DNA from 3 places in the Brevibacillus ruminantium genome. Region 1 is predicted to be linked to each of the others. Evidence: a T-box and tRNA genes for the amino acid it is inferred to sense, from the RefSeq annotation. Region 1 holds a T-box; the other regions hold tRNA genes.

Region 1 (7,406 bases):
AAAGAGAGCAGCCATAGCAAATAAGGAGAGATACACGCCAAAGGACTGATAGAAAACGGTTCCGACGATGGGACCAAAGAGGATAAAGAGTGAATTGACGCTTTGCGAAAGAGAGATGGCAGCTCCTACCTGATCCGGCGGGACGTGCTGTTTGAACATCTTCGCAGAAGCAGGCTGGGAAAACTGCGAGACAATTGCAGATATGAAGGTGGCAAAAAACACAGCCTTCCAGCTGCCGCCCCATATAATGGTGGCGATGACAATAACCGAAACGGCGCTCAGCAGGTTTGCCGATATCATTGTCCGCTTGGGATTCCAGCGGTCAGCCAGAGCACCGCCGATGATGGAAAAAAAGAGAATCGGGACAAGCTCGATGGCGGTCAGCAAGGAAACAGCGATAGGGTTGTTTCCACTTACCTCCATGACAAAAAAGAGCAGGGCCATGTTCCGTATCCAGATTCCGATATTCTCAAGGACATCAGAAGAAAATACAATCAAAAACACGCGATTACGCCAAAGCTCCTTCACTAGGATTCCTCCTCAAAATTACTTCACTTTTTAAACCGGACGGTCGGTCTAGTAATGCCCGAAAAAAAGATAGGGTCATTTTTTCCCTATCCCTTTGATAAATACATCGACGGACTTGCGCATGACGCTGTGCAACTGATCTGGTTTATCGTAGTAAGCAGTGCTGCAAACCCCGCTGAGAAAGCCTTCCAAAAGATAGGACAATACGTCCGGATCATCGGCTTCCAGTTCGCCGTTGCGTATCCCCAGCTCAAAAATCGGGATGTATACCCGGTGAAAGTCCTGCGCGAGTGTGATCACCTGCTGCAAGATTTCCGGATCAGCCAGCTTGCTGCCGCTAAATTCCTCCACCGCTTTTTTCAGGGGATGGCTTAAAAAGTCATCCACGAAGAAATCGGCCAAGGCGTACAGCTTCTCTACGGCTGTAGGATGAGGAGCGGAATACCGTTCCCACTTTTCTATCCAATCCTGATGGTTTTTCTCCAGCAGGTAAAGAAACAGTTGTTCTTTATTGGTAAAGTGATAATAGAGGCTACCTTTGCTTGCATCAGCTGCTTTGCAGATATCCTCGATCGAGGTGGCCGCATACCCTTTCAGGGCAAAGAGCTCGGTTGCCTTTTCCGCGATATGCTGCTTCGTCTTTTCGCCTTCAAGGCGGCGGCGTGTCATCGGGTTATCGATCCTTTCTAGACTGAACGTTCGGTTTACTAATAAGGTATGACAAATCTGCAGGAAATGCAAGGGCAACTTTCCGGAGTGAAAACAAAAGAGAAGGGGGAGACTGGGTGTAATGAATGCTTCAGGGGGACATAAACGTGTATATGGGCTGTCATGTGAGCATCAAGCACGGGTATTTGGGAGCGGCAAAGACGGCAGTAATGATTGGTGCGAATGCTTTCCAGTACTTTCCCAAAAATCCGCGAAGCATGGGCGTCAAAGATTTTGACAAGAAGGATGCGGCCGCATGCCGTCAATTTTCTCGGGAGCACGAGCTGATCTCGATCGCACATACAGCGTATCCCATCAATCTGGCTGTCGAGGAAAGTATGTACCTGCTGACGCTCGATCATTTGCGCAATGACCTGGAGATCGCGGAGGCATGCGGATCGCGAGGGGTTGTTGTCCATTTTGGACAGAGTAAGGGAGGGGACCCCTTGGAAGGCTATAAGCGTATGATCTTTCTGTTGAATGAGCTGCTTTCAGAATGGCAGGGCGAGGCCAAGATCCTGATCGAAAATAATGCGGGACAGGGCAATCGGATGGGTACCACGATCGAAGAGTTGATCCAGGTACGTTCGCTTTTGACGTCCCCTGAGCGTGTCGGATTTTGCCTGGATACCTGCCATGCCTTTGCCAGCGGGCTGTGGCGGGGAGGCGATTGGGAAGAGGTTGCAGACAAAATGAGAACTGGTGGATTTTTTTCAGCGCTCGCCGCTGTCCACCTCAATGATTCGGTCTATCCCTGTTGCTCCTTTCGGGATCGCCATGCATCGATCGGGAGGGGGGAAATCGGTCTGGAGCCCATTCGTCAGCTTCTTCAGACACCGGAGCTGTCTGAACTTCCGATTATTTTGGAAACACCGGCCCCTGCTGATGGCGGCCATCGGCAGGAAATCGCGCTGATCCGTCAGTTAGCCGAGAAGGAGACGGCTGTCATGGGTGTAGAAAAATGATTCACAGATATGGTAGAGTGGGGTTTGAGTATTGTTTTTTCGTGTTGAACCGAGGAGGAACCGAACGTGAAGCGACGTGTCAAAGTAACCATCGAAGATTTTGCTCTTTTGCAAGAGAATCTGAATGATCCCGCAGAGCTTGCGCTTTATCAGGAAGCGAACGGCCGTACATACGATGCAGAAATTGAGCATGATAGGTATGCCATCATTGATGTCACAGAGGAGGATTATATCGAGCTTGCTCCTAGCGAATACCAGGTCATGATCGAAGAGTGGGCCTCTGCCGGAGCGTACGGAGAGTACCAGGTAGAGACCAAGTCAGATCCGGCAGACGACAAAGCCATGTTGTATCGCCTGGTGGATGCGTCCGGTCAGGTGCAAAAAGAGCTGTCCCTGCCGAAGCAAGTGGTCGAGCTTTTGGGCAAAGTATGGTTTTCCAAACAGGCGAAAAAAACGGAGTAACCTTCCCATTCTCCCCAATCGGGTACCTGGGAAAAAACGATGGAAAGCCGTACAAAAGGCATGCGAATGACATGCGACAATAAACCAAAAACCGCCGAAGCGTGAATCAGAGAGCTTCGACGGTTTTTCTATTTGTGTGAGGCTCGCTTACATCTCTTCCGGTGCGGACAGTCCAAGGATGCGAAGTCCTTCTTTCAGGACCACGACAACCGCTGCCACTAACTGCAAGCGTGCTTTTTTCACGTCTTGTTCTTCCGCCAGGATACGCACATTGGCGTAGAATTTGTTGAAAGCCTGCGCCAGGTCGATCACGTATTTTCCAATTTGCGACGGGTCAAAGTTGTGCGCAGCACGGTCGATTACTTCCGGGAAGGCATTCAGCAGAGTGATAACCGCCCACGCTTCCTTGCTGTCCAAGGCGTCCTGGGTCAGGGCTACTTCCGCTGTCGCTTCATAGCCGCCCTTTCTCAGAAGAGAGCATGCCCGGGCATGGGTGTATTGGACATAAGGACCGGTCTCTCCTTCAAAGGTGAGCATCTCTTCCCAGGAGAAATTGATGTCGTTCAGACGGAAGTTCTTCAGGTCGTGGAAGATCACAGCCCCTACACCCACCTGACGAGCAACCGCTTCTTTGTTTGCGAGCGAAGGATTCTTTTCTTCGATGACTTTTTTGACATCCTCGATCGCTTGGTTCAGCACTTCCTCCAGGAGGACGACCTTTCCTTTACGCGTGGACATTTTCTTGCCGTCCTTGAGCATCATGCCGAAGGGAACGTGGTACATTTCCTTCGCCCACTCATAGCCCATTTTTTCGAGCACCTTGTAAAGCTGTTGGAAATGGAGGCGCTGTTCGTTGCCCACTACGTAAAGAGCCTTGGCAAAATCGTAGCTGTCGTGGCGATAGAGTGCGGCAGCCAGATCCCGTGTCGCATAGAGGGTAGCGCCGTCCGATTTTTTAATCAGGCAAGGCGGCATGTCGTACTCATCCAAAGTGACCACCAAAGCGCCGTCTGATTCTGTCAGCAGCCCTTTTTCTTCCAGAAGCGTAACTACTCGCTCCATCTTGTCGTTATAAAAAGCTTCGCCATGCGTGGAGTCAAAGGTGACGTTCATCAGCTCGTAGATTTTCATGAATTCCTTCATCGATTCATCGCGGAACCATTGCCACAGATGAAGCGCTTCGGCGTCTCCATCCTCCAGCTTTTTAAACCATTCACGTCCCTGATCTTCGAGCGACGGGTTGTTTTCGGCTTCTTCGTGGAAGCGGACGTAGAGGCTGAGCAGTTCCTTGATCGGCTCGGCTTTTACCTTTGCTTCGTCTCCCCACATACGGTAGGCGACGATCAGCTTGCCGAATTGCGTTCCCCAGTCGCCCAGGTGGTTGATGCGGACTGGACGGTATCCGTGCTTTTCCATGATGTTGGCAATGGCATTGCCGATTACTGTGGAACGCAGATGTCCCATGGAAAAGGGCTTGGCGATGTTAGGAGAAGAAAGGTCGATCGGAACATGGCGTCCTTGCCCGCGTTCACGACTGCCGTACGTTCCGCCTTGGGACAGGATGGTGCCGATGACTTGCCCGGCGACACTTTGCTGATCGAGAAAAATATTGACGTACGGTCCCGCTGCTTGCACCTCGCGTACTGGAGTACCGGTGATCTGGGCAGCCAGCTCGCTGGCGATCATTGGCGGAGCCTTGCGCAGTGCTTTGGCCAGTTGGAAACAAGGGAAGGCGATATCGCCCATAGCCGGATTTGGCGGAGTTTCCAGCATGTGAAGAACTTGCTCTTGGTTCAGGGTGTCTACGCCCATCTGGGTAAGGGCTGCCGAAATCATCTCGGCTACTTGCTGCTTGTAACTCATAAAGTACATGAACTCCTTTCAAGATAAAAAATAAAAAAACCCCTCGTCTCTAAATCGAAGAGACGAGAGGATTGCTCCCGCGGTGCCACTCTTTTTGCCGCGCTCCCAAAGCCTCGGGAGAACAGCCGCTTTCTTCTGCGATAACGGGCAGGCCCGGCTTGCCTTACTCATCCGGAAAACCGGACAATCAGGCTGCATCTCAGAGGTGCGATTCCTGCCGCCGTCCTGCACCGGGCTCTCACCATCCCCGGCTCGCTATGGCACTTCAGCGGAGTACTTTCCTCATCATCGATTCTTTATGATTCCCTTAGTATAGCGAATCAAACACAGTCTGTGCAACTAGTCATCTGCTTTTTTAATAATCTGATCCAGCTCGCGAAACAAGTCCCGCGTCAAAGATTCTTTATCCTTCGCGTGATCCCATTGCTGTTTGAACTGCTGCAGCTTGGCAAAGAGCGCCAGCTCCGCTTCGGCGTCCTTTTCCAGATGATGATTCTCACTGGGATCAAAGGGCATCAGCCGCTCATCTGTCCCCGTGCGCAGATACGCAGAGTGCCAATGCTCCGGGAAATGGTAGGGCTGCTCGCCGAACATGAAGGCAAGCACGTCATCGGATTCAAGCGGAAGGAAGTGGTCAAAATCGTCGCGTCTGCCGCCCTCGGATAGATTGATATGGGAAAAGGAATACCGTAGATAATGCTGCCCCGTTTCACGATTCTTGACGATTGAATACGTCTCGAAATCGGTTTGTTCCAATTCTTTTACCGTCTCCAAATCGGAGAGGAATTGACGCTTGTCCAGAGGATGTAAAGAATGATCCAAAGCGTTTCGCTCCTTTGTTTGACTTCGCCCCCATCATAGCAAAAGGGGCTCAGGTTGACAATGCGGGCTCCTTGCAGAATAATAGCAAAATTTTTAGTCATTTCGCTAAAAAAATACAAAATCCACTACCTAAAAAATGTAAAGTTAGGTAAAATGATGGTAAATTAAGAGAGAAAGGAGAATGCGAGTGGGGATACAAGATACGATACATCGAACGCTGCGATCGGAAATCGAACAGCAAATCAAGGCGCGCGGCTATACGCTGAGCAAGCTCGGTGAATTGACTGGTATCAATCCTGGAAATCTCAGCGATATGCTGAACCGTTATCCACACCGTGCAATCACGATCGGTCAGCTTGATGCCATGGCCGCCGTATTTAATAAAAGTCCGGGATGGCTCTATGAATTGTACGAGGAAGAGTGTTTTACACAGGGAAAAGTGTCACGGCCACGTGTGGTGCCATACCTGGTCAGATGTGCCGAGGTCGGACGTCAGGACTGTATCGAGTCGGTTGTCCCAAAAATACTGGAAAATCACAAAAATGTGACCATTCTTCTCGCTGTGGCGGAGCATTTGTTTGAGAACGGAATGCGAAAGGAATCTGCTCCCTTCTTTCAATATGTGATTGATACGGAAAAGGACAGTCATTCTGAGCGTTACGTGATGGCTCTGTATCGTCTGTTCCTGGCCTTAATCGGAACCAATTCGGAGGAAAACTGGAAGGCAGTGATCCGGTTTGACCCATATCGCAAGCGATTGCCCGAACAACATCAATTGGATGCATTGCTCCAGTTAGCCAATATATGCTTTACCCTCCATAAATGGGAGGAGGTTGAGAAATATTCAGATGAATTGAGGGAGTTATCGACCGCCATCTATCAGGATTTGCTGCGAAAAAAGAGAAGTAACAAAGGAGGTGATGGATTACAGACAGAAAGGCATCTCGTCGTGTATTTCGGTCAAGGGTTTCTTTTGAAAGCAAGTGCACTGCAGAAACAGGGGCACTACGAACAGGCGAAGACATACGTAAATGGTTACGCGGATCTTGGGTGGTTTGAAGGTTTGGATGAAATCGGACAAGCTGAGGTTCAAAAGTTTAAAGAATACGCAGTGGCGAACTCTTTTGCCTTAGACATCCTGATGGGACGTGTCGAGGTTTTGGCTGAATATGTCACCTTCCTTCAGGAACATCCGGACGAACTATTGTCGGGGTTGGTCACCATCCTGACTTCGGCCAACAAGCACGGCTTTTCCGTAGAGACGCTATTGGAACAGTTTGCTTCCGAGATCCACCAGTTTGACGAGTACCGGAATCCGCTTGACATGGACCGTCATCTGCGGTTTCGGTATGAACTGGCCATCTACCTCATCCACAAAGGAGAGTATCCGAGCGGGGTCGACAATATCCTCAGAAGCTTGGGTTTGGCCAGAGTTACAAACAATCACCAGGAGATTATCTCATGTGTCACTCTCTTTGAAACGCACAGACATTACGCCTCAGATAAGCAGAAAAAACAATATAAAAACATGATGGAGGTTTTGAGAAATGTTTAAAAAATTTGCCATGTCCATGTTTCTCCTTCTTGTATTGTTTAGCGGCGTTTCGAACGGTCAGGTAGGAACAGATAAAAACACCGGAATCGTGCCTTTTGAACACGGGGTCGGAAAATAGGAGCGCGCTTAAAAAAGCACCTGATCAGGTGCTTTTTTTATTTTGGTTTACAAAACTTTATTATTCTGAAATCCGCAAAGTTTAAAATTCAGAATAGAGAGTTATAGTTAAATATGTAAAGTTATGTAAAAACAAAAAGGGGGGGAAGGTCGATTACACCATACAAGTCTCTTCAAGGTGTTCCTTCGTCCCATTCAAGAAAAGGAATACCCCGACACACGAAAGAAAAAATCTCTGAGGCCAGTCATCCGACGAGAAAGGGAAAGACGGAGCAGAGAATCAGAAAGGGTACGGGCATGGATGAGTTGGTAGAGATTACAGAGAAAATGAGAAGGGAATTGGCAAACAGGGTTCGGGAAACAGGAAGCCTGACCAATGAGGCTGT
Region 2 (7,406 bases), 2.3 Mb from region 1:
AGAAAGTTTTATCACGGGAAAACTTACGGATGGCACTTCAACGAGTAGAAGCAAACAAAGGTGTTGGTGGAGTCGATGGTGTTTCAACCGAACAACTACGCGACTATCTACACGAACACTGGCAAACTATCCGTGAGGAATTGGAAAGAGGAACCTATCGACCTTCACCTGTCCGCAGAGTCGAAATCCCGAAACCTGACGGAGGCGTAAGGTTATTAGGCATTCCCACCGTGGTGGACCGCTTCATCCAGCAAGCCATCCTCCAAGTATTAACACCGATCTTCGATCCCACCTTCTCGGAGTCCAGTTACGGATTTCGCCCGAAACGTAGCGCCCACATGGCAGTAAGGAAAGCGCAAGCGTATATCAGGGAAGGATACAGATTCGTGGTGGACATCGATCTAGAGAAATTCTTTGATCGTGTCAACCATGATATCCTGATGAGCCGCGTGGCTCGTAAAATCCAAGACAAGCGCCTTCTAAAGCTGATTCGATCCTATCTAAACGCAGGTGTCATGATAAAAGGAATCTGTACTACCTCAAGTGAGGGGACACCGCAAGGTGGACCGCTAAGCCCACTATTAGCAAATATCTTGCTTGATGATCTGGATAAGGAATTAGAAAAGAGGGGACATCGCTTTTGCCGCTATGCGGACGATTGCAACGTCTACGTGAAAACAAGACGAGCAGGAGAACGGGTTAAGAAGAGCATGAAAGATTACTTGGAAAAGGTGCTTAGGCTAAAAGTAAATGAGGAGAAAAGTGCGGTGGACCGGCCGTGGAAACGTAAATTCCTTGGCTTTAGTTTTACTTTCGTAAAACAGACAACGGTTCGTATCCACCCAAAATCCCTTCTCAAGTTAAAAGAGAAAATCCGCACGATCACGAATCCAGTGTGGAGTATCTCGCTTGAGGAACGGGTTGAAAGGTTAAACCAGTATCTCATGGGTTGGATTGGATATTTTGCCCTTGCAGACGCAAAGGGAATCTTACAATCCATTGAGGAATGGACAAGGCGTAGGCTCCGTCTTTGCTTGTGGACGCAGTGGAAACGAGTGAGAACCAGATATCGAGAACTCCGTTCTCTTGGTATATCTCACACAAAAGCAATTGAAATTGCAAACACCCGCAAGGGGGCATGGCGTACTACAAAGACTCCGCATATACACAAAGCCCTCGGCATTGCCTACTGGCAACAACAAGGGCTCAAAAGCTTAACACAGCGATATTTTGACATTCGTCAAGCTTGGTGAACCGCCGTATACCGAACGGTACGTACGGTGGTGTGAGAGGACGGGGGTTAGCCACCCCCTCCTACTCGATTACTTTCGGAAAGTTCAAATTCGCTAACGCATTAAATGATGAAAGTATAAGAAAAACGAAGGCCTTCGCTATTTGACTTGGCGATAAGCCAAGTTTTTCTAATCGGAGAAAACGCGTGAAAAAGGGAGGAATTGAATTTTTCTAAAAATTGTTGCACAACAGATTTTTCTGTTATATAATAACCACAAATCAAAAGTCATTGTAATAAAACAGAGAGTGGAGGGAATTGCACATGAATTGTAATCGTTGTGAAGGAAATGGCGAACAAAATTGTCCGCAATGCAGCGGCTCGGGACATGATGACCACGGGACTGCATGTCACCAATGCCACGGAGAGGGGTGTGTGAGCTGCAGCCATTGCAGTGGAAGCGGGCTATTGGATTGACCCTTTTTTTTGATCACGCTGTACTATAATAGATTTTTGAATGAACATCTGTATCATAACTATTCTCTAAAACAGGGAGGAGGAGCCAGATTGACTGCCATGCGCGTTGATCAATTCCCAACGGATATTTTGATAACAGGAGAACTGCCGCCATCCTATGCCGATATTTTGACCCCGCAGGCGATATCCTTTCTCGTCAAACTGGAGCAGCAGTTCGGGAGCAGAAGACGTGAACTGATAGAGCTGCGCAAAGAGAAGCAAGCGAAGATCGATGCTGGGCAATTGCCTGATTTTTTGCCGGAGACGGCCCATATTCGCAACGGAGATTGGCAGATCAACTCTTTGCCGCTTGATTTGCTTGACCGAAGAGTCGAAATCACCGGACCTGCCGGCGACCGCAAAATGGTGATCAATGCGTGCAACTCCGGAGCCCGTTTGTTCATGGCCGATTTTGAAGATGCCAATTCACCGACCTGGGCTAATACGGTTGAAGGGCAAATCAATATGCGGGATGCGGTCAACAAGACCATCTCGTATACCAGCCCGGAAGGAAAGAAATACGCTCTACAGGAAAAAACGGCAGTCCTGATCGTAAGGCCGCGCGGCTGGCATCTCGAGGAAAAGCATCTGCGTATTCAGGGAAAGCCGATGTCTGGCAGCCTGTTCGATTTTGGCCTTTATTTCTTCCACAACGCGCGGACACTGCTGGAACAGGGGAGCGGCCCCTATTTCTATCTGCCGAAGCTGGAGAATCATCTCGAGGCCAGGCTGTGGAACGACGTCTTCTGCTTTGCCCAGGATGAACTGGGCATCCCGCGGGGGACGATCAGGGCAACCGTCTTGATTGAAACCATCCTGGCCGCGTTTGAAATGGATGAAATCCTTTACGAGTTAAAGGAGCACAGCGCAGGGCTCAACTGCGGCCGCTGGGATTATATTTTCAGCTACATCAAAAAACTGCGCAATCATCCGGATGTGATTCTTCCAGACAGAGCGCAGGTAACCATGACGGTGCCTTTCATGCGCGCCTATACCACGCTGGCGGTGAAGACCTGCCACAAGCGGCAGGCACCATGCATCGGCGGTATGGCAGCACAGATCCCGGTGAAAAATGACCCGGCAAAAAATGAAGAGGCAGTGGTAAAAGTGCGGGCAGACAAGGAAAGGGAGGCGTACGACGGCCACGATGGCACCTGGGTCGCTCACCCCGGATTGGTTCCCGTCGCGATGGAAGTCTTTGACCGCCTGATGCCTGAGCCCAATCAGATTTGGTACAAACGAGACGATGTGCAAGTGACGGCAGCCGATCTGCTGGCCATTCCCGAGGGACAGATTACAGAGGAAGGTGTCCGCACCAATATCCGAGTGGGGATTCTCTACATCGAAGCTTGGCTCAGGGGCTATGGCGCAGTGCCGATCAACCACCTGATGGAAGACGCGGCCACTGCAGAAATATCCCGCGCACAGGTCTGGCAGTGGATCCGACATCGCCGGGGAGTTTTGCCGGATGGACGGAAGATTACCCTCGCACTCGTCAATCAATGGTTGGCTGAGGAATTGCAGACCATTAAACAGGAAATCGGTCTGGAGCGCTACGAGACCGGCAGATACAAGCTGGCGGGAGAGCTGTTCCAGCAGTTGGTGACAGCCGATGAGTTTTCCGAGTTTTTAACCATACCGGGCTATACCTATTTGTAAGGATAAAAAAATTTGTAAGGATAAAAAGGAGTGGGAGAAGATGAACAGACAGGAAGCCATCACACAAGTAGAGCAAAGCTGGAAGACAGATCGTTTCAAGGGGATCGTACGGCCGTACACGGCAGAAGATGTTGTACGTCTGCGCGGTTCGGTTCAGATTGACCATACGCTGGCTCGTATTGGTGCGGAGCGTCTGTGGAATTTGCTGCACACCGAGCATCACATCAAGGCACTGGGGGCTTTGACGGGCAATCAGGCGATACAGCAGGTGAAAGCGGGGCTAAAGGCGATCTATCTGAGCGGCTGGCAGGTTGCGGCCGATGCCAACCTCTCCGGACAAATGTATCCGGACCAAAGCCTTTATCCGGCCAACAGCGTCCCGCAGGTCGTCAAACGAATCAACCAGGCGCTGCAGCGTGCTGATCAGATCCAGCAATCAGAGGGGACAGGCGACACCTACTGGTTTGCTCCCATCGTCGCGGACGCAGAGGCTGGCTTTGGCGGACCGCTCAATGTCTTTGAACTGATGAAAGGAATGATCGAAGCGGGGGCATCTGGCGTCCATTTTGAGGATCAGCTCGCCTCCGAGAAAAAATGCGGTCACATGGGCGGCAAGGTCCTGATCCCGACTCAGGCGGCCATCCGCAATCTGACGGCTGCCCGCTTTGCCGCTGACGTGATGGGCGTCCCTACCGTAATCGTCGCCCGTACCGATGCCAACGGAGCCTTTTTGATCACCAGCGACATCGACGATCATGATAAGCCATTTCTCACAGGGGAACGGACAACCGAAGGCTTTTTCCGGATGAAAGGCGGACTGGATGCAGCCATCTCCCGAGGGCTCAGCTACGCCCCCTACGCCGATCTGATCTGGTGCGAGACATCTGAGCCCAACCTGGAGGAGGCACGCCGTTTTGCCGAGGCGATTCACGCACAGTTTCCGGGAAAATTGCTGGCGTACAACTGCTCGCCTTCGTTCAACTGGAAGAAGAAGCTGGGCGAGGAGGAGATCGCTCGCTTCCAGCATGAACTCGGGGAGATGGGATACAAATTCCAGTTTGTCACCCTGGCTGGTTTCCACGCCCTGAACTACAGCATGTTCGAGCTGGCACGGGGCTACCGCGACCGGGGGATGGCCGCCTACTCGGAGCTGCAGCAAGCGGAGTTTTCCAGCGAAGTATACGGCTACACCGCCACCCGCCATCAGCGGGAGGTGGGCACCGGGTATTTCGACGAGGTCGCGCAGGTGATCGCCGGCGGCACTTCTTCGACAACCGCTTTGACCGGCTCTACCGAAGAGGAGCAGTTTACACATAATTGAACAAAGCTGTTGAAATACAAACAGAAGCGACAAGGAACCAGGGGCCAGGCTCACTGGTTCTTTGTTTGCAAAATGAGCAAAATCGCCCTATAATAAATGAAGAATAAACAAGTGAACGATGTCCCCGTAGCTCAGCAGGATAGAGCGTCAGTTTCCTAAACTGTAGGTCGGAGGTTCGAATCCTCTCGGGGACGCCATAAAAAAACCAAGAACAACGCAGGGTTAAGCCACACGGCTTCCTGCGTTGTTTTTGTATATTGACCCGTTTTTGAACACTCCCACACTTAGGCTAACGCCTTGAAGTGGAGGAATCTTGGGTAATCTCTCGTAACCGAGAGAAATTTACCAGACTATCCCCGTAGTTCCTACGGTTATTGGCAAAACTTGTATGTTTGTGGTATTTATTGTAAAATTGGTTAAACATTATAAAAACATTCAGTATATGAAATAAAATCATATTCACTATTTTGGTAGTTGGGAGGTGTATTTCTATGGCCCTGCAAGAAAATTTGCAAAGCTCGTTGCGGTTAGAAATCGAGAGGAAGCAAAGGCAGTACGGTTATACGTTAAGTAAACTAAGTAAATTGTCCGGCATTAATCATGGACATTTGAGTGATATTTTTCGTGGTAATCGACCGATGACTATAGGACAGCTTGACGCTTTAGCGGTGGTTTTTGGGCAGTCTCCTGGATGGCTCTATCAGTTGTACGTAGATGAGTGTTTTACAAACGAAAGAGTATCGCGTCCCCGCGTGATGCGTTATCTGATACGATGCGCCGAGATTGGTGAACAGAGCTGTGTGGAACAGGTTGTCTCAAAATTACTGGATAATCGAAAAAATGTGGACATTCTCTTTTCAGTGGCAGAAAAGTTATTTGAGAGCGGAAAGCGTAAAGAGTCTATCCCTTTCTATCAATTCGTAGTTGATAGTGAAAAAGATAGTCATTCTGATCGTTTTGTAATCAGTCAGTACCGATTGTTTCGGGCGATGCAAGGGGAAAACATGGAGGAAAATTGGAGAGCTATTATTCGCTTTGAGCCTTATCGAAATCGATTGCCGGAAAATTATCAATTGGACGGGCTGCTTCATTTGGCAAATGCATGTTTTATGTTACAAGAATGGAAGAAAGTTGAGAAGTATGCTGATGAGTTAAGATCACTAGCCATGAGGGTTTACCAAGAAGAGTTGAGTAAGCGAAAAAACGGTAAAATCTGTGGGCCTCTTCGAACGGAACGTCACCTGGTTGTGTATTATGGACAAGGATTCCTTGCAAAAGGCGTCGCGTTACAAATGCAAGGGTTGTATAGGGAAGCAAAGCTATATGTGAAAGGCTATGCCGATCTAGGATGGTTCGAGTTATTGGATGGCACGGGGTATAGAGAGGTTGAAAAGTTTAAAATTTGGGCAAAGGCCAATTCGTACACCTATGATTTGCTGATGGGGCAAACCAATGTTTTGCCTGAATACTTAGAGTTTCTAGCGAAGCATCCTGAGGAAATACCAGCCGGACTTTTAACGATTATGGAGGCGGCTAGTAAGTACGATATATTGATTAATCCTGTTTTAGAACAATATGCCGAAGAAATTGAGCGTTTTTATAACTACAATGACCAAGTTAATATTAGTAGACAATATCAATTCCGTTATCATAAAATGATATATGAGTTAAAAAATGGGTTTATCTCCAATGCAATAGAAGAAATATTATACTGTCTGGACCTATCGGATAAGCTGAGGAATCAACAAGCATTCAAAAGATGTACAGCATTGTTCTGGGAATACCGTCAACAAGCAACAGAGAAACAAAAACGAATATATCATGAAATAATTGGGAGGTACACAGAATGAAGTCGAGAATAATTTTATTAGCATTTGCATTGCTTTTGAGTTTATCAAGCGGAATTGTAAACAATGAAGGGTCATCTGCTAACCCACAAACGGTGACGATCTATACTCATGGAATGGGTGGTTGATAAAAGTCAGTATCCTTATAAAAGAATGGACAATGGGGCTATTCCGAAAGTCTAACATAGACTTAGGAAATGCCCCTTTTCTTTGTTTATCGGAAATATACCAAAAAAGATATTTCCTGTTATTTTGAATAGGGTAAATTTGGGAGATGGCTGTATAGTTATATTTGTACATCAATTACATAAAAAGGGAAATATGGAGACCTGAGCTGTGAAGAAGAAAATAAAAAAGGTTGATTCTCCCAAACGTATCCTGAAAAAAGAAACATCAAGAGCGGAATACATCGTTCCAAAAAATAAAGGCAAGGATCAAGAAATAAAACAGGGATTAAAAAAACGATATGAGAAAGCGGAATTGAGCAAGATTATTGAAAAATTACGAGGACAATTAGTCCTATTAGCAAAAGAGGAGGGTCTATCTAGCAATGAAGTTGTAGAATTAAGTCAGCAACTCGATAAGTATATTGTTTTATTCCAGAGTAGGATGCATGAAAAATCTGTAGATAAGTAAAAGCAGAAGAAAGTTTGAAGGAACCGGACGCTGTATGGCGCTGTCGGTTCTTTTTTTGTATCGTGATGTTGCAGGAGTTCGTCAAAATGAACAGGAACAATGGAACAACCTAGCACAAACTACCCCCAATGCCATACACGAAACCACCGCGAAACCAGGGCTTTTTTCGTATCATTCTTATGCGAACACACTCCGA
Region 3 (7,406 bases), 1.6 Mb from region 1:
AAACCGTTCTCCCACCATGGCCCCGCTGATCAAGGCACCGGCTACCATCGCCGCCGGAATGCCCGCCGTATGGGCGATGCCCATCAGGGCCAGTCCGACGGTGCTCAGGGTGCCGACGGAGGTACCCAGCAGATAGCTGGCAGCTGACGCCAGTAAATAGGAGAGGATCAGCATGTACTTTACATCCACGATGGAGAGCCCGTAAAAGATGATCGCCGGGATCGTGCCGCCCATCATCAGGAGCGGGATCAGCAGTCCCACCAGAAACAGGATCATCAGTACCGGCTTGGTCTGCTTGACTCCCTCCCAGCCAAAATTCCACTGTTTGCGCCAGGAATACCCAAGTCGTTTTACACTAACCAGTGTGACCAAGATTGCCAAAACAATCCCTAAAAACAGCGGGAAGCCAAACGTCAAACTGAGCGCGATGCCCGCCATCAGTGAGAGGATCGGGAGAACGGTATGAATGTTCATGTAAGCGTACTTCCTTCCGTTACAGTCGATTGGAGGAAAGAATCGCGCGTGCGGCTCCTTCATCCGTGATAAGTACATTCTGGCACGACTGTTTGGCAAAGGAAAGAATCGCTTTTGCCTTGCTTTCTCCTCCCGCGATGGAGAGGACCGTTTCTGCCTGCTTCACATCCTCCAGCTGCAGCCCGATGGTCGGCATCCGGTGGACGGTCTCACCGGCGGCATTGAAGTAGTAGCCGAAGGCCTCGGATACGGCCCCGGCTGCCTTTAGCTCTGCCAGCTCCGCCTCCGTGTAGTTGCGCCGCTTCGCCATCGCCAGCGCATCCCCGATCCCGTGGATAACCAGGCGCGTATGCTGCAGCAGTGCGAGGACATCCTGCACCTGCGGCTCATCCATCAGCGTCTGCAGCGCATCCGGGCGCAAGCGGTCAGGGACGTGGAGCAGGCGGTAGGAGCTGCCGGTCTTTGCGGCCATGGCAGAGGCCAGCGTGTTGGCTTGCAGCTCTACCCGCTCGCCCAGACCGCCCCGAGCCGGAACGAACTGTACGCCCCGAAAGGACGGTGCCGGAGTCAGATGATGAGCCACGCTGGCAACCGAGGTGCCGCCGGTCACGGCCACGATGTCATCCTCGTGAATGTACTGCTTCAGCAGCCGCGCGCCGACTCTACCCAGCTCTTCCTTCACCCAGGCCGAGTGATCCGCGTCTCCCTGCACCACAACGACCTGCGAGATGCCAAGCAATCGCTGAAGCTGCTCTGCCAGCTCAGTCAATCCGAACAGATCTGCCGTCAGCGGCTCCATCTCTTCCAATACCCGGTGTCCCTCTTCGGTGAGCGTCATGCCTGCCGCCGTCACATGGATCAGCCCGGTATCCTTCAGCAGCTCCACCTCGGCGCGGAGAATCCGTTCCGTGGTTTGCATCGCCTGGGCCAACGCCCGTCTTCCGATCGGCTGCAGATGTGAGATCGAGCGCAGCAGCATGTAGCGCTCCCGCATAACGGCAATCAGGTCAGGCAGCAGTTTTTGTTGCATCTCAATAAAACGCTGCATCATCAGTACGTCCTCTTCAACTAAAATGTACTCGCATTGGTTTGATCGGGACATTTTTTGTCCATATACATACATTTTACGTCCCGCTTCAACCAAAAAAATAAACGTGATTCACACTTAGAATGTAGCATAGTTGTCAAAAACATGCAAGATCCCTTCACCTATTAACCGATCTGGCAAAGGGATCTTCTTTCTTTTATCCTTGCCGGGAGCGTCTGTCCAGCTCATTCCACAGCTCTTCCATGGTCACCACATGCGTCACGGACGGAAAGACCTCCTCCCCGTCAATCTCCACGACCGGGATGACAAACAGATAGCGCTCATGCAGCGCGGGGTCCTGCTCAATGTTGACCAGCCTCAGCTCCAGCGGAAATTCCTCTCCCAGTACCTGCAGCACTGCCTCCACCTGATCGCAGAGATGGCAGCCCGGGCGGCCGTACAGAACGATGTGAAATGGTTTCCTGTTCATGCTTTGCTCAGTACCTCTTTCGTTTGGCTGACGAGGGAATCATCATCTCTTCCCGGTATTTTGCCACCGTGCGCCGGGAGATTTCGATTCCTTCCTGCATCAGCATTTCTGCCAGCTTCTGATCGGAGAGCGGCTGTTTGCGGTCCTCCTGCTCGATCAGCGCCTTGATCCGGCGTTTGACGCTTTCCGAGGAGGTGACTTCTCCGCCTGCGGTAGACAGCGCCGAGGTAAAGAAGTACTTCAGCTCAAAAATCCCGCGCGGTGTCTGGACGTATTTGTTGCTGGTCGCGCGGCTGATCGTCGACTCGTGCAAGCCGACCCTCTCCGCGATCTCTTTCTGCGTCATCGGCTTTAAGTAATGGACGCCGTGATCAAAAAACTCCCGCTGCATCTCGACGATCGCTTGCGTCACCCGCATCAGCGTAAGGCGGCGCTGCTCCAGACTTTTCGCCAGCCACATCGCGGCATTCAGCTTTTCGTGAATAAACTGCTTTGCCTCATCCTGGCTCTTTGGCTGGTTCAGCATTTTTTCATAAAAACTGTTGATCTTCAACCGCGGTGTCGTGATATCGTTGACCAGTACCAGGTACTCATCGCCCACTTTTTCCACGGAGACATCCGGGATGACATAGCGCGTTTCCACTTTGGAAAAAGCAGCACCCGGCCTGGGATTGAGAGTCCGCAGGAGGTCAGCCATTCCCTGAACCTCCTGCACCGTACAGCCTACCTTATCCGCGATGCGCTGAAAGCGGCAATCGGCCACATCCTGCAGATGCTCGCTGACCACGAGCACGATCTGCTCGTCGTCCAAAGCAAGGTGGCGAAGCTGAAGCAAGAGGCATTCCTCCAGATTGCGTGCGGCCACACCCACCGGATCAAAATGCTGGATGACGGCCAGAACATCCTCCACCTCGTCCAGGCCTGCACCCAGCCCCTCTGCAGCTTCCTCCAACGTGATCTCCAGATACCCTTTTTCGTCCAGATTGCCGATCAAAAACAGCGCCATCCTTCGCTGGGACGGGGTAAAGCTCTTGATAAAGCCAAGCTGGCGCTCCAAATGCTCATACAAGGTAACCGTTCCTTGATGGACGAAATCCAGTGGATTGTAAGTGCTTTCATTTTTGTTTGTAGCATAATCTCCTGTGGCCCGGTTCCCTACGATTTCCTTCCAATCTATTTCCGGCTGTTGTTTCTCCATTTTTGCCGGTGCCAACGGAGCCGCAGCTTCCTGCAAATCGAACACCGGATTTTCATTAGCCTGCTCCTGTAAGTAAGAAACAAGGTCGACAGCCGAATATTGCAGAATCGTGATAGCCTGTCTCAGCTCCGGTGTCATTACAAGCTTCAAGGTTTGTTCCTGATAAAGTCCAAGACCCATGTTCACCTGCGTTCGCCCCCTCTCATGCAGTCAATTGCCCGCGGCATTCTCACTTTTACTTATTTTCATTATATTCTCCTTCTCTTGCAATTTTCCTGCCAATATCTGAATGCTTGCGGATTAGAAAAAGCGTGGAAACTGTTCCGTTTCCAATGGCTCTTTGTCAGAAATAACGTACATATTGACCAGCGCCATTCGCCACTTGGCCACCCGTCTTCTCCAGTTGCTAAGGCCAATGCTGTTGCATTGCACTCACGTCCCCCTTCAAAATTCAAACAGGTAATTCCAATTCCCGGCCTGGTTGATTTTACGTTTGCAACTCATGTTCATTTCTCTTATAATTGAATTTGTCACATCTTGCGCCCGTAGCTCAGTGGATAGAGCAGCGGTCTCCGGAACCGCGTGCGGAGGTTCGACTCCTCTCGGGCGTACCATATCATGACGAAACGATCGGTTAACACCGATTGTTTTTTTATGCTCAAAAGCTACTGGAGTCGAACTTTTCCCGAAGGGAAAACCTGTTCGACGGCCGGTCCATGCGCAGCAGGGAGCGGCCTGTCCCGGCCCTTAGCTCGCCTTCCTGCTTCCCGTGTTTTCCTACTTTTAGGCGAGCTTGGGGCCGGGGCTCCTCTCGGGCGTACCATATCATGCGAAACGATCGGTTAACACCGGTCGTTTTTTTATGCTCAAAAGCCACATGGAGTCGAACTTTTCCCGAAGGGAAAACCTGTTCGACGGCTGTTCCATGCGCAGCAGGGAGCGGCCTGTCCCGGCCCTTAGCTCGCCTTCCTGCTTCCCGTTTTCTTCCCGCTTTTAGGCGAGCTTGGGGCCGGGACTCCTCTCGGGCGTACCATATCATGACGAAACGATCGGTTAAAACCGGTTGTTTTTTTATGCGCAAGAGCCACGAAAACCTCCGTTCATCTGCAACGGAGGTTTGTTTTTACCCTTATGGAATTTCCGTAAATCGGCCATAGTAAAAAAGCGTGATGCCAATACTGGGAGGTGCCGCTATGGATATGACCAAGATGAGCACAAAAGAGTTCGTCGAAAAAGTTCACGAAGCTCAGGCCCATGCTCGGGAGAACAAGGAGCACAGCGGATACGGCCATCCGGAAAAACGTCTCCCCAGCAAGCAGGGCATCCGCTAAAAAACGCCCTGGAGATTGCTCCTCTCCAGGGCGTTTCCTGATACGTTTTCGTTACTTCGCTTCGCCTACATATACTTTTTCACCATTTTCATACTTGTACACATAGACAGACGCGAATTCATTGTCGCCTTTTTCGTTAAAGGTTACTTTTACGAATTGGCCTTGGAAGTCCTTGACTTGGTGAACAGCATCCAGCACTTGTTCACGGGACGGCTTTTTGCCGCCATTGGCCTTGATTGCTTCTTCCAGACCATGCAGCAGTACGTTCATGGAATCATAACCGAAGGAAGTAAAGATCCCTACTTTGTTGCCAGTAGCAGATTCAAAATCGGAAATCCACTTCTTGCCTTCCTCAGTTGCAGTCAGATCGCCTACCGTAGACGTAAAGATCACGTTGTTTGCGTTGTCAGCACCGGCGATTTTCACCAGGTCTGAAGAGTCGTAGCCGTCTCCACCCATGAATACGCCTTTGTAGCCTTTATCACGCGCTTGCTTGATCAGGATACCGGCATCGGAGTAGTATCCGCCAAAGTAGATCATGTCCGGATTGGCCGCGACGATTTGGTTGATTACAGCGCTGTAATCCTTCTCACCAGCCGTGATGCCCTCATAGCCCGCGATGGTTACGCCGTCTTTTTCAAATTGCTTTTTCACTTCGTCAGCCAGACCTTGGCCATACGCCTGCTTGTCGTGAACGATGTAGGCATTTTTTACGTTCAGCTGGTTCTTGGCAAAAATGGCTGCCTTGGAGCCTTGTTGGTCGTCACGCGCACAGATGCGGTGCACAACCTTTTTGCCTTCGTCTGTCAGGTTGGAGCCCGTGGAAGACGGAGATACCATGACCAGTTTGTCTTGCTCGTATTGGGCAGATGCAGTGATCGATGCACCGGTGGTTACGTGACCGACAACCCCGAGAACGTCTGCATTGGAAATCAACATTTGGGCAACCGCCACACCTTGCTTCGGATCGGCCTGGTCGTCCTGTGTCAGCATTTGGATATCAAAGCCCAGTGCTTTGAATTTCTCCTGGTTTTGTTTCAGGGCGTATTCTGCACCTGCTTTTGCCGTGCTGCCGTAGTCGGAGTACTGACCGGACATTGGACCTACAGTCGCAATGACGATTTTTTCTGTAGCGCCACCGCCGCCTCCATTAGAACCGCCCGAATCACCGCTTGGCTGCGTAGCCTGCCCGCCGCCCGTGTTGCCACCGCCGCCGCAGCCCGCCAGCGCTGTGCTTAAAGCAAATACTGTTGTAAGAAGAGCAATACTTTTCTGTTTTTTCATCCCGAAAATCCCCCTTTTACTTTACGGACAAACAATGAGTCACCTTCTCTCATTGTAAAATAAATATGAAAATTTGCAACATATAAATTCGGTTCATATATTAAAGATTAGGAAAATTGTCATACTTTGATAAATAAGTCACACTAAAAAAGTTAACTTCAATTAAAAAAAGACCGCTCTCCTGTTAGAGAACGGCCATTTCGTGCTGCTTTCTATTAATCATTATTATAATACTTGCGAGAATATGCTTTTTTCGTGACAAAAAGCGTCAGACTGACAAAAAAGATAAACATGATGACACTGATCACGATCACGGCCGTTTCCATCGGACAATCCCCTCTCCCTCTTCTTAAAAACTATTATAAGGGATGAAAGAATCTCCTTACAACGGAGGAATCATCCAGCCAGCCTTATTTCTGGATCTCAATCTTCAGGTTACACCATTCACCCTTTTCTTCCTTTTTCATCCCATAACTTTCCTATGCTAAGATTTAGGGAAACATGCAAAAACTAGCCAGTGAAGAATCGTACGAACCAATCAACATTCGCGGTTCACATTCATCCTTTATTCCGCGAACAAACGTTTTTGTGCACAACCTGTTGATAACTCTGTGGATAACTCTAGTGAGGAGGAGCGATTTGTGCCATCCGACCGTTTTTACCTGATCTATCAGGAGGCCAGTGACGAGGAGTGCCTGCTCACGATTCAGCCCTACGATGAACCGAACGCACTGGCGGAAGCGATCAACCGCCTTCAATCCCTGCAAGTGGATGAATACACTATCATTAAAGGAATAAAAATGAAAGCTACTCTGCGTCTGGCGGTAGAACTGCACGAAGACGAAGAAAAAGAGGACTCTTCCCCACAACTTAAAGAGGAGAAAAACGTCTAAAGAACCAGATTGCGGCAGTGAAATTTTTCCTGCCGGTTTTTCGTATTCAAATGCGGAGGAGGGGATGCGACAATGGATCAAGAATTACTACGGGCAAATCGAGAAGCTGCCCGGTTGGTGCAACAATTTCTCAAAGGCCAGTCCCGGGCGTTTCCGGCGCTCGTTCAGTTGTTTACTCCCCGGGTGATGAGCATTATCAGGAGATTGGTCTCCAGCTACCATGACGGCGAGGACCTTCACAATGAAATTTGGCTGAAAGTTGCCCAACATTTGCACAAATACGATACAACCCTTCCTTTTCACTCCTGGCTTTACCGCATCGCCTCCAATGCTTGTATTGATTTTTTGCGAAAAAAACGGGAAATTGTTTTGGAGGATGAACAGCTTCATCAGCAAGTCCACAAGCAGCCCACGGATCGAGTAAAAAGCCCTGAGCTGTTCCTGCTGGAAAAAGAAAGCTATTCAGAATTAACCTCCTTGCTCGACTCTTTGAATGATACAGATCGATTGATCCTGACCCTCCGGTTTGTTCAGGAACTGAGTTACGAAGAGATTGGAAGCATGGTTGGCATGAGTAAAAATACAATCGGAACAAGGCTGTTCCGCGCGCGAAAACATCTAAAAGAGCTGCTTGACCGACAAAGAGAGGAAAGGAGACGCTCCGATGCCGCATATTGATGAATTTACCTTGATGATGTATTGTGACGGG

The links. A T-box is a leader RNA that pairs with one kind of tRNA and senses whether it is charged. The one in region 1 lies ahead of argS (arginine--tRNA ligase), so its partner is inferred to be a tRNA-Arg.
Region 2: it encodes a tRNA-Arg, which carries the amino acid that the T-box ahead of argS (arginine--tRNA ligase) is inferred to sense. The anticodon was not compared.
Region 3: it encodes a tRNA-Arg, which carries the amino acid that the T-box ahead of argS (arginine--tRNA ligase) is inferred to sense. The anticodon was not compared.

The regions. Positions count from the first base shown of each region.
Region 1 is NZ_CP098755.1:3,318,566-3,325,971, reverse strand. Features, by position in the region: gene NDK47_RS16475 (MFS transporter) at 1-528, opposite strand, end outside; gene NDK47_RS16470 (TetR/AcrR family transcriptional regulator) at 604-1,197, opposite strand; gene NDK47_RS16465 (deoxyribonuclease IV) at 1,344-2,201, shown strand; gene NDK47_RS16460 (hypothetical protein) at 2,268-2,663, shown strand; gene argS (arginine--tRNA ligase) at 2,811-4,526, opposite strand; T-box leader at 4,582-4,824, opposite strand; gene NDK47_RS16450 (hypothetical protein) at 4,866-5,348, opposite strand; gene NDK47_RS16445 (helix-turn-helix domain-containing protein) at 5,530-6,903, shown strand; gene NDK47_RS27660 (hypothetical protein) at 6,896-7,021, shown strand; gene NDK47_RS16440 (aspartyl-phosphate phosphatase Spo0E family protein) at 7,318-7,406, shown strand, end outside.
Region 2 is NZ_CP098755.1:29,037-36,442, forward strand. Features, by position in the region: gene ltrA (group II intron reverse transcriptase/maturase) at 1-1,253, shown strand, start outside; gene aceB (malate synthase A) at 1,808-3,406, shown strand; gene aceA (isocitrate lyase) at 3,447-4,727, shown strand; tRNA gene NDK47_RS00135 (tRNA-Arg) at 4,848-4,924, shown strand; gene NDK47_RS00140 (helix-turn-helix domain-containing protein) at 5,219-6,577, shown strand; gene NDK47_RS00145 (aspartyl-phosphate phosphatase Spo0E family protein) at 6,911-7,210, shown strand.
Region 3 is NZ_CP098755.1:4,961,744-4,969,149, forward strand. Features, by position in the region: gene NDK47_RS24445 (Na+/H+ antiporter NhaC family protein) at 1-474, opposite strand, end outside; gene NDK47_RS24450 (sugar-binding transcriptional regulator) at 494-1,522, opposite strand; gene NDK47_RS24455 (glutaredoxin family protein) at 1,719-1,991, opposite strand; gene rpoN (RNA polymerase factor sigma-54) at 1,999-3,375, opposite strand; gene NDK47_RS27670 (hypothetical protein) at 3,490-3,621, opposite strand; tRNA gene NDK47_RS24465 (tRNA-Arg) at 3,729-3,803, shown strand; gene NDK47_RS24470 (DUF4023 domain-containing protein) at 4,383-4,520, shown strand; gene NDK47_RS24475 (branched-chain amino acid ABC transporter substrate-binding protein) at 4,572-5,804, opposite strand; gene NDK47_RS24480 (hypothetical protein) at 6,446-6,697, shown strand; gene NDK47_RS24485 (RNA polymerase sigma factor) at 6,770-7,375, shown strand; gene NDK47_RS24490 (anti-sigma factor family protein) at 7,362-7,406, shown strand, end outside.